Regions from separate parts of the Paenibacillus sp. FSL R7-0272 genome, predicted to be linked through region 2. Evidence: riboswitches for the same ligand, from Rfam matches in the RefSeq annotation. Region 2 holds a riboswitch; each other region holds the start of a gene.
What was found. A riboswitch is a leader RNA that binds a small molecule or an ion and turns the genes downstream of it on or off. The one in region 2 is predicted to bind cobalamin.

Region 1 (3,281 bases), 2.2 Mb from region 2:
ATTTCGAGCTTATATGGGCGAGGCTACGCGGCCGATGGAGTCGGAAGATATCGTGCGAACGACGCGGCTGATGTTTTGGTCGGCGGGAGCTTTTGTGGGCCTTTGTTTCTTGGCAACCTTGGGTGTGTGGTTAGCAGGAGGTGCGCTATTGTGGTAATTAAAGAATTAGAACAGCTTGGATCTAAACAGTCTCCGTACAAGCGTAGCATCGTATTGATCCGTCATGGAACAACCCAGTGGAATGTGGAAAAAAAGTATCTGGGGCATACCGACATGGGGCTGTTGCCTGATGCACAAGAAGAGCTGGCTCAGCTACGCGAGCAGTGTCGCGAGCTTACTTGGGATGCGGTGTATTGCAGTGACCTGCTTCGTTGTCGCCAGACGCTGGCACACATCGCACCGCAGGTTGCTGGACAGGCGAAGTTTGATTCGCGCCTGCGCGAGAATGATTTCGGACAATGGGAAGGCCTGAATTACGAGCAATTGAAGGATAATCTCTTGTACCGGGACTGGATTGATGATCCACATAAGGTAACCCCGCCTGAAGGAGAAGCGTGGCAGACTTTTGCGGAACGAGTGGATTCTTTTCTGTACGAACAGATCTGGTCGGAGCATTCACACGAAAATTCACACAAGACACTTATTGTGACGCATGGCGGTGTCATCCGTTATATGATGTCCCGGCTCATCCATGGCGTCGGGTTTTGGGATACACATGTCATCCCTGGACAGGCTATTCAGGTTGATCTTGAAAAGCAAGGGGATCACTGGCTTGGCAGACGAATGGATTTTCCGTACATCGGGTTGTAAGGTGTTGCAATATACCCTATAATCACAACAGAAGTGTGACTCGGACGGACATATTGGGTATGATGGGCTGAGACGCCTGAACTGACGTGATTCGTGCGAAGAGCACTGCGACTATGTTTGACCTGAATTAACCATCTTTAGCGACCAAGGGTCCCGCGTGCCAATCCGTTGTTCATGAAGAACAAGGACAAGTTATCATGCGCACAAGGGTAAAATGGGGAAGCTGGTGCAAATCCGGCACGGTCCCGCCACTGTGAAACAGGAGCCATCCTGTAAGTCAGATTACCAGCCCTGGACGTACAAGCCGGTGTTCCTTCGAGGAAAGGACAACGTTTCGGGCCATTCTGTGCGCATGGACAGCTAGCCGCTGTTACATGTACAGATTGCCGTATGCGAGACGTCATCCCTGATCCTTGTTTAAGGATAAGGGATTTTTCTTGTTGTACACGATGTAGTGGAGTCATCATATACACGTTTAACGGAGAGTGCAGAACCAATTTGGAGAAACGAAGTGTTCGCATTTATCACCGGATTTTCCCCTTTGAAAAGGAATCAAAAAAATCTGGGGATAACAGCGATCGGAAAATGGTACTGCAATCGGAGTGGCCTCGTGTATATAACAAAAGCAACAACAATAGTACAGATAGAGAAGGGGAGTTTAAATCAATGATTAAGAACTGGAAAGCACTCACATCACTGTTGAGCGCAGCAATGCTGGCACTGGCGCTGGCTGGATGCGGTAATACCGCAACAAAAGAAGGTGCGGGCAGCTCACAGCAACCTGCACAGGAACAGTCTCAGGAACAAACACAAACGGATCTGAAAACTCAATACCCACTGACCGTTACAGATGCAACGGGTGAGTCTTTCACTTTTGAAAAAGCACCAACCAAAATCGTCTCGGTATCTCCAGCTGAAACGGAGTCGCTGTTTGCCCTCGGACTGGATAATGAGATTATTGGCGTATCCGACTATGACGATTACCCGGAAGCGGCAAAAACCAAAACGAAAATGGGCGGTGTCACCAAGCCAAACGAGGAGTCCATTATTGCAGCAGATGCGGACATCGTGTTCACTGGCATTTCTATGAGTGAGGATGCGGTGAAGAAGCTGCGTGAACTGGGCATTACCATTTTCAAAACGGATCCTAAATCTATCGACGATGTAATAAACAATATCGAAACCTTCGGTAAAATCACCGATCATCAAGAGCAAGCTCAGAAGCTTGTCACGCAGATGAAGAAAGATGTAACAGATGTAACGGAAGCGGTAAAAGCCGTAAAACCGGAAGAGAAGAAAAAAGTATACATCGAGTTCTCCCCAGGCTGGACGGTTGGTAAAGGTGAGTTCATGGACGAACTGATCAACGTAGCCGGGGCTACCAATATTGCTGCCGACAAAGAGAGTTGGTACCAAATTAACGAGGAAAATGTCATTGCCTCTAACCCGGATGTTATCTTGTACGCCAATGACGTAGTTGAGGACAACAAGACGCTGGATCAGATCATCAAGGCACGTAGCGGCTGGGATCAAATTACGGCGGTGAAAAACAATGCTGTGATTGGGCTCGATGCTAACTTGCTGAGCCGTCCAGGACCGCGCGTAACTCAAGGGTTGAAAGATGTTGCCAAAGCGATCTATCCTGACCTGTTCAAATGAGCAGAAAGCTGATCCTGTTCGGAACGATGGGCATGGCGCTGCTGGTGCTTACCGTGCTCGTCTGCACGGGCATCGGTTCAGTGGCGTTGCCCATCCGGGACATCGCTGGTATTCTCGTTCACAAATTGCCATGGGTGGGCGACTGGATTACACCTGATTGGAACAAGGCCGCCGAACAAATCATATGGAAGGTGCGTTTCCCGCGTGTCTTGCTTGCGATGCTCGTAGGTGCTTCGTTAGCGATTGCAGGTGCAGGATTTCAAGGTGTGTTGCGTAATCCGCTTGCTGATCCATTCACACTGGGGGTTTCCTCTGGTGCTTCGGTGGGGGCGGCGTTCCTGATATTCTTTGGTTTGCAGTACGCTATCATTGGTATTTGGACATTGCCGCTGGTTGCTTTTTTGACCGGGGTAATCACGTTATGGTTCGTGCTGTCGCTGGCTCGTGAAGGACGTAAAATACCAACGCATAGCCTCATTCTGGCAGGTGTGGTCATGCAAAGTTTCTTGGGGGCGGTCGTTTCCTTCCTATCGACCATGTCGAAGCAGACAATCAATGAAATTATATACTGGACGATGGGAAGTCTGGCACTGCGCGGGTGGTCGTATACGACCATCCTTTTCCCGTATTTTCTGCTTGGACTGATTTTTCTATGGAGCCGGGCACGTTCGCTGAATGTCTTGGCACTGGGTGAACGTCAGGCAGCGCATATTGGTGTTGGTGTGGACAGGCTCAAGTTATCTGTGCTGGCTGTAGGCACATTGCTAACGGCAGGAGCTGTTTCGGTTTCGGGAGTCATCGGATTTGTTGGC
Region 2 (3,281 bases):
GCCGGATTGGGCAGTGTTTACGACGGGCATGGGACTGGATGCTTTGTTCGACATGGCTGAGGACATGGATGTAGCCGGACAACTTCGGAATGTCTTGGCTGAATCGTGTATTGCTGCTCGAGGGTACAAAACGGTAAATGCGTTAAAAAAGCTGAAACTAACACCTCTGGTACGAGATGATGACGGCAGTACAGACGGACTGATTCGTGAATTTGGCTCGCATGATCTTACAGGCAAAAAGGTGATGTTACAGCTGCATGGAGAAACGGCTCCCAAGCTGGTTCGCTGGTTAGAAGAACAAGAAGCTGTTGTGCGGCAGGTATTGCCGTATCGTCACGTACCGCCGGAAGAGGCAGAGCTGGAGCAACTGCTGAACGAAGTAATTCAGCATAAGTTAGATGCAGTGGCCTTTACAAGTGGGCCGCAGGTGCGGTTTTTGACGGAATATGCGACATCTCAAGGTAAGCTGGAGCAGATGCTGACAGCCTTCAAAGAAGGGGTAGTCCCGGCGTCTGTTGGTAAAGTTACGGCCAATGCCATGCGTGAGGAAGGCATTGAAGCGCTGGTTGTACCGGACGAAGAGAAGATGGGAGCGCTCATCGTTGAACTGGGACGTTATTTTGCCGCGAATCCGGTGGGTGTCCGGGAAGATTAATAAAGAGAGCATTCACAGGGCAAGAGTAGCTGTATGAAGAATAGCAGACGCAATTCGTATACAGAGGTATTAAGTTTAGAAGGAATCACATCAGTTATATGGATGGATATATCAAGGTTCTGATCCGTTATCGGATCGGGACCTTTTTTTCATTTTTATCCAAAATTAATGTTTAGGACAATCTTGAGAAGCGTGGACATTATTTCCTGACCGATGGTATGATGAAGACAATATGAAAACAGCAAGGTGCTCTTGCATAAAGCAAGAGGTAACAGGGAATCGGGTGCAAGTCCCGAGCGGTCCCGCCACTGTAATGGTGAAGCGTTTTCCATGAAAGTCACTCGGTATACCGGGGAAGACAGGAAAGAACGCTAATGATCCAGAGCCAGGAGACCTACCTTGCCTGTGTCACCAAACCCTTCGCGGAAAGGAGTGGTGTACGATAAGTTCGGGAAAGGGACAAACCGTGGTTTGTCCTGTGAGGCTCTATATGGGCTATTCTGGCTGCTTGTAATTCCTTATTATGGAATATTACAGGCCAGGTTTCCTGAGTGTAAGTACATGCGTATCTCATCCGTGATTAGGATGGGATTTTTTTGTTTTTTCGGACAGGAACGAAGTTGCCGAGTTAAGTAGAAGAAATGTTGTGTTACAGGGCTATAAGCAAAAGAGCCACATCTGTATCGGGGAATTTTTGGATAAACAAGGTTTGGGCATTAATCGCGTGACAAGTGGAGTGAGGGGGAAAAGGGATGCAAAAGCAAGGCAAGCTGCTGATCATCGGTTTCGGTCCAGGTGCGATGGAGCACATAACGAAACGGGCACTGGATGCATTGCAGGAAAGCGAGGTCATCATTGGATATAACACCTATGTGGATCTGATCAGGCCTTTGTTGAATGGACAAGCCATTGTGCGTACAGGCATGACGGAGGAAGTCAGCCGGGCACAGGAAGCAGTAAGACAAGCGGAAGCGGGCCACATCGTTGCCGTAATCTCCAGTGGGGATGCCGGGGTATACGGTATGGCGGGACTTGTATATGAGGTGCTGATCGAGCAAGGCTGGAAGCCGGATACTGGCGTAGCTGTCGAGGTTATTCCTGGCGTGTCGGCTATTCAATCGTGTGCGTCCTTGCTTGGTGCGCCTGTCATGCACGATGCTTGCACGATCAGTCTCAGCGATCATCTGACACCATGGGAAACGATTATTCGCCGGGTTGAGGCAGCGGCTTCCGCTGATTTTGTTATTGCTCTGTATAATCCCCGCAGTGGACGCCGGACACGCCAGATTGTAGAAACGCAAGAGATGTTGCTACGTTACCGTGATCCAAAGACACCGGTTGGCTTGGTCAAAAGTGCATATCGGGAGCGCCAGGACGTGGTCATGACGACGCTGGAAGATATGCTGAATCACGATATCGGTATGTTAACCACCGTGATCATCGGCAATTCCTCGACCATGATGTACGAAGGGCTCATGGTCACGCCGCGCGGATATCAGCGGAAGTATACGCTGAACTCCGCGGAACAGCCGCTCAGGCCACATGAGCGGCTACGCACCGAAGCCGAGCCATGGTCGCTCGGCGCGCAAGAAGCCCGCGCTGCCGCCTCCGGCGAGGCAGCGGGCAATGGCACGGCCCGCGATGCGCAGGCCGTGCCAACGGCGGAGCCAGCCCTGCGCGGCGCCAGCGCCGGAGCGGGCACGGCTCCGCAAGGGCAGCCGCCCGCAAGCGCATGGGCGGCGACCCCGCCTGCGGCAAGCCCGGCGAGCGGTGCTGGCACCGCCGTGCTTGCCGCAGAGCGGCCCGCGTCCGCGGCGGCAGAGGCCGCACCGCGCGCTGCCGCTGTGGCGCCACGTGCCGGCGCAGCCGAGCTCGCCGCCGAGGCGCTGACGCGGCTCGCGGCAGGCGGTGCGCTCGCAGGCGAAGCGGCAAGCCGCTGGCTGGACGCATCGGCGTCAGGCCCGGCAGCCTCGCAGGGCGCGAGCAGCGTAGCGGTGCTTGGCGCAGCCGCTGCTGTGCCCGTGCCGGGGCGCAAGGCGCCGCTCTTTGAGATCGGCGTGTCGCCCGGCGTGGGCAACAAAAAGTTCACCGCTGCTCAGATGGCCCTGCTGGCGCAGTGCGCAAGCGAGGATGGTGAACTCGAGTATACGCCAGAGCACCAGATTATTCTGAGAGTGCCGACGTTTGAACCGGATGCGTTGGTAGATGAGCTGCGCGCAGCAAACTTTATCGTGGTGCCGATTGGGGATGTGATCAAAGTCAAAGCTTGTGACTTCTGCAATCTGGAGAAGGACGACGCGGTGCCGATGGCTAACCATTTGCAGGACGTGATCGGTGGATTGTCTGCTCCGAAGGAAACGAGCGTAGCGTTAAACGGCTGCGGTATGGCTTGTTACGGGGCAGTGCTGGAGGATATCGGTATCGTGTACCGCAAAGGAGGATACGATCTGTTCCTTGGCGGGAAAAAGTTTGGCCGCAATGCCCACCCGGCTCAGCCTGTAGCAGAGGGCATTCCGGGTGATCAGATCGGCGGTATTGTGGAACGTATTGTCGCGGAGTACAAGGAAAAAGGCCATCCGAACGAACGTTTCCACAAGTTTTTTAAACGCGTTGGAGTTATTCAAGG
Region 3 (3,281 bases), 840 kb from region 2:
TACGGCAATCGCAAAAATCAAACTTGGAAATGCCATCAACGTATCGCACAGCCGCATCAGCAACGTATCCACCAACCCTCGCAGAAAACCTGCGACGACACCAACCGCTACGCCTAAGCCGAAAACAATACCGATCATCATAAACGTGAGCAACAGAGAGGTGCGTGCTCCATATAAAAGTCGGGACAGGACACATCGCCCAAGCTGATCCGTACCGAGTGGATATTCGGGGCTGGATGGCTGCAACACTTTGGCAAAATTCGTAGCAAGTGGATCGTGAGGCGCCAGAAGCGGCGCAATCAGAGCCAGAACGATCCAGCCTGTTGTCAGGGATAGCAAGAAAATAAATAGACGACGTTGTGTCAGATATTCTCGAATCTTCATCACCATCTACACATCCACATCCAGTTGAATGCGCGGATCGCGAAGATGTGTCCAGAGATCCACGATCAGATTCAGGGTGACATAGATGACTGCCATCCAGATTACATAACCCTGTATCAGGGGGTAATCGCGGGTGAAAATGGCATCCACCGCCATCTGTCCTACTCCCGGCCATACGAATAAACTCTCCACAATTGCTGCTCCGCCAAGTAGTGCTCCTGTTGTCATGCCTAGCAAGGTCACAATTGGCAACAGTGAATTGGGCAAAATATGTCGCCAAATAATCATTGATTCCTTCATACCTCTTGCTCTTGCACCCACTACGTAATTCTGGCTTGTCTCCTCCAGCATGACTGCACGAATCTGCCGGCTATATTGGGCGATCAATGGAATCGCGAGTGTCGCAGCAGGCAGGATCAGGCTGTTCCAGCCGGAACTACCCATGACCGGCAGCAGCTTCAGCTGCACACCAAATACCAGCATCAGCAACATCCCCAGCCAGAAGCTCGGCATGGATAGACCGGCAAACGAAAACAGGCGAATCACATAATCCAGCCATTGATTCCGGCGTACAGCCGAAAGAACTCCGAGCGGAAAGGAAATCAAAATCACCAGAAACATTGCGCTCCCGGTTAACTTGAGCGTTGCTGGAAGGCGGGCCATTAACACATCCAGCACCGGACGGTCATATTTATACGACGTACCAAAGTCTCCAGTAACTACTTGTCCCAGCCATGTGCCATACCGAACCAGAAATGGCTTGTCCAGCCCAAGCTCTGACCTCACCTGTCTGACTAGTTCATCCGAAGGTGTGACTCCGGTAGACATCAGCATCAGTCTGGCGGGATCTCCAGGAGACAGATACGTTAATAGAAATGTCAGGAAGGTGATTCCAAACAGAACGGCGACCAGTTGTAATAACCGTTTAACGATATATCTGCCCAATAATAAAACGCCCTTCCCGGTTTAATGCGCGTGTACGCCTTCATTCTCATTCCATTCAATACAAGCCAATTCAATTCAAGCCAATTCAAGCCAAAAAAGCGCCCTTTTCCGTTTCACGGGATAAGGACGCCTTAAATAAACAGATTTTCAGAAAAAAATCATGCTCTTTAAACACCTTCCTATCTCCCGTAGGGTACTGCTGTGTTTGTCCAACCTGGCAGGTCTCCTGGCTCCAGTATCATTGCCATAACAGCTCCTTCCCGGTCTTCGTAAGACCAGTGGATATGCTGCCTGACTCCTCTGTTACAGTGGCGGGACCGCGCCGGCATCACACCGGACTTCCCTTTTAAGCTTCTACCCCAGCGGGTAGAGCACCAAGTTCCACGTATTCAATTCACTAAAAGTTGGTATCTGTTACACTTCTGTATCAGTATAGCGGCATACGGAATAATGTTCAAAACTTTTCTTTCAAAATTTAAAATCATGAATGCGGCTAATCTCGCACTCGCGAGCCCTTGGGCGACACCCCCGTCACACGTTTGAACATTTTGGAAAAAAGCAGCGGGTCGGTGTATCCAACGGAGTGGGCTACTTCACTCACAGACAGCATCGGGTTACGAAGCAACTCCGCTGCACGATTCATGCGATACTCCAGGAAAAAGGCTTGCAGCGACTTGCCATATCGCTCTTTGAACAACCCCGATAAATACGTTCGATCCAGCCCGACCGCCTGTGCGATATCCAGAATAGAAGTACGCTGGCTATACCGGTTCTCCATAAATTGCACAGCCTGCCGAATATAAGTCTCTTTCGTCGAAAGGAGCGGATTTTCTTCTTCTTTGATCGGTGAGGATGCGATTAATGCCGCCATAAGTCGGTATAACAGGCTTTGATGTAACACATCCCCTCCTGCAACGGAGCTCGTTCCGGCCTGAAGCATCTCGTCATACAGCGTTGCCATCATACTCTTATCATGAGCAGTAAATACCGGGTGCTCCTCGCTTAACTGCGCACGTTGCATAAAAGCCTTCGCCTGTACACCTCTGAAGCCAAACCATGAATATGTCCAAGGCTCCTCAGCATCGGCCTCATAATGAATGACCGTGTCGGGTAAAATGAGAAATCCTTGGCCCTCGCCCAGAGGATATTCCCGATCTCCCATATATACCGTACCATAACCCTCATGTACGTAATGCACGATATAGGAATCACGTACCCCCGGCCCCCAATAGTGGGCAGGATCACATGCCTCCCATCCATAAAATAACAAGACCAGTTCCATCTGCGTCCAGCCGGCAGAGACCACATTCATTTCCACTTTCCGACTCATGTTTCCCTCCTTTCGACGATGAGGTTAAAGATATCTTAATGTGAGCTCACATATTCCCTTACCAGTACACATAACAAATTATAACAGGTAGAAGAGAGGAAATCTTGCTGAAAACGAAAACAAAAATGGGATTATGCCATATTTGAGAGGGTTTGAGCCATAGTGATATGAGCCTGTTCGGCCTATAGTTGGGGTACAACATTTTTCGGGAAGGATGAAGTTGAAATGAACAAAATTACATTTCTCGGTGCAGGCAGCACCGTTTTTGTCAAAAATGTATTGGGTGATGTGATGATGACGGAGGCCTTGCAGGACTTTGAACTGGCCTTGTTTGATATTGATGCTGAACGTCTAAGTGACTCGGAGCGTTTGTTAAAAAGTTTGGCACATTCGCTAGGAAGCCGCTGTTCCGTTAAAACATACCATGATCGCAAGGAAGCACTCCGCGGAGCTAAATATGTCATCAATGCCATTCAGGTAGGCGGATATGACCCGTGTACGATTACCGATTTTGAGATTCCGAAGAAATACGGCCTGCGTCAAACGATTGCCGATACGCTCGGCATTGGCGGAATCTTCCGTAACTTGCGTACCATTCCGGTGATGCTGGACTTCGCCAAGG

Region 1: another riboswitch for cobalamin. It lies ahead of MKY23_RS06995 (ABC transporter substrate-binding protein); the one in region 2 lies ahead of cobJ (precorrin-3B C(17)-methyltransferase).
Region 3: another riboswitch for cobalamin. It lies ahead of nikB (nickel ABC transporter permease); the one in region 2 lies ahead of cobJ (precorrin-3B C(17)-methyltransferase).

Annotation. Positions count from the first base shown of each region.
Region 1 is NZ_CP150221.1:1,615,458-1,618,738, forward strand. Features, by position in the region: gene cbiB (adenosylcobinamide-phosphate synthase CbiB) at 1-157, shown strand, start outside; gene MKY23_RS06990 (histidine phosphatase family protein) at 151-810, shown strand; cobalamin riboswitch at 984-1,119, shown strand; gene MKY23_RS06995 (ABC transporter substrate-binding protein) at 1,477-2,469, shown strand; gene MKY23_RS07000 (iron ABC transporter permease) at 2,466-3,281, shown strand, end outside.
Region 2 is NZ_CP150221.1:5,982,291-5,985,571, reverse strand. Features, by position in the region: gene MKY23_RS26235 (uroporphyrinogen-III synthase) at 1-655, shown strand, start outside; cobalamin riboswitch at 883-1,072, shown strand; gene cobJ (precorrin-3B C(17)-methyltransferase) at 1,408-3,281, shown strand, end outside.
Region 3 is NZ_CP150221.1:277,936-281,216, reverse strand. Features, by position in the region: gene nikC (nickel transporter permease) at 1-384, opposite strand, end outside; gene nikB (nickel ABC transporter permease) at 391-1,329, opposite strand; cobalamin riboswitch at 1,528-1,723, opposite strand; gene MKY23_RS01260 (AraC family transcriptional regulator) at 1,823-2,659, opposite strand; gene MKY23_RS01255 (alpha-glucosidase/alpha-galactosidase) at 2,885-3,281, shown strand, end outside.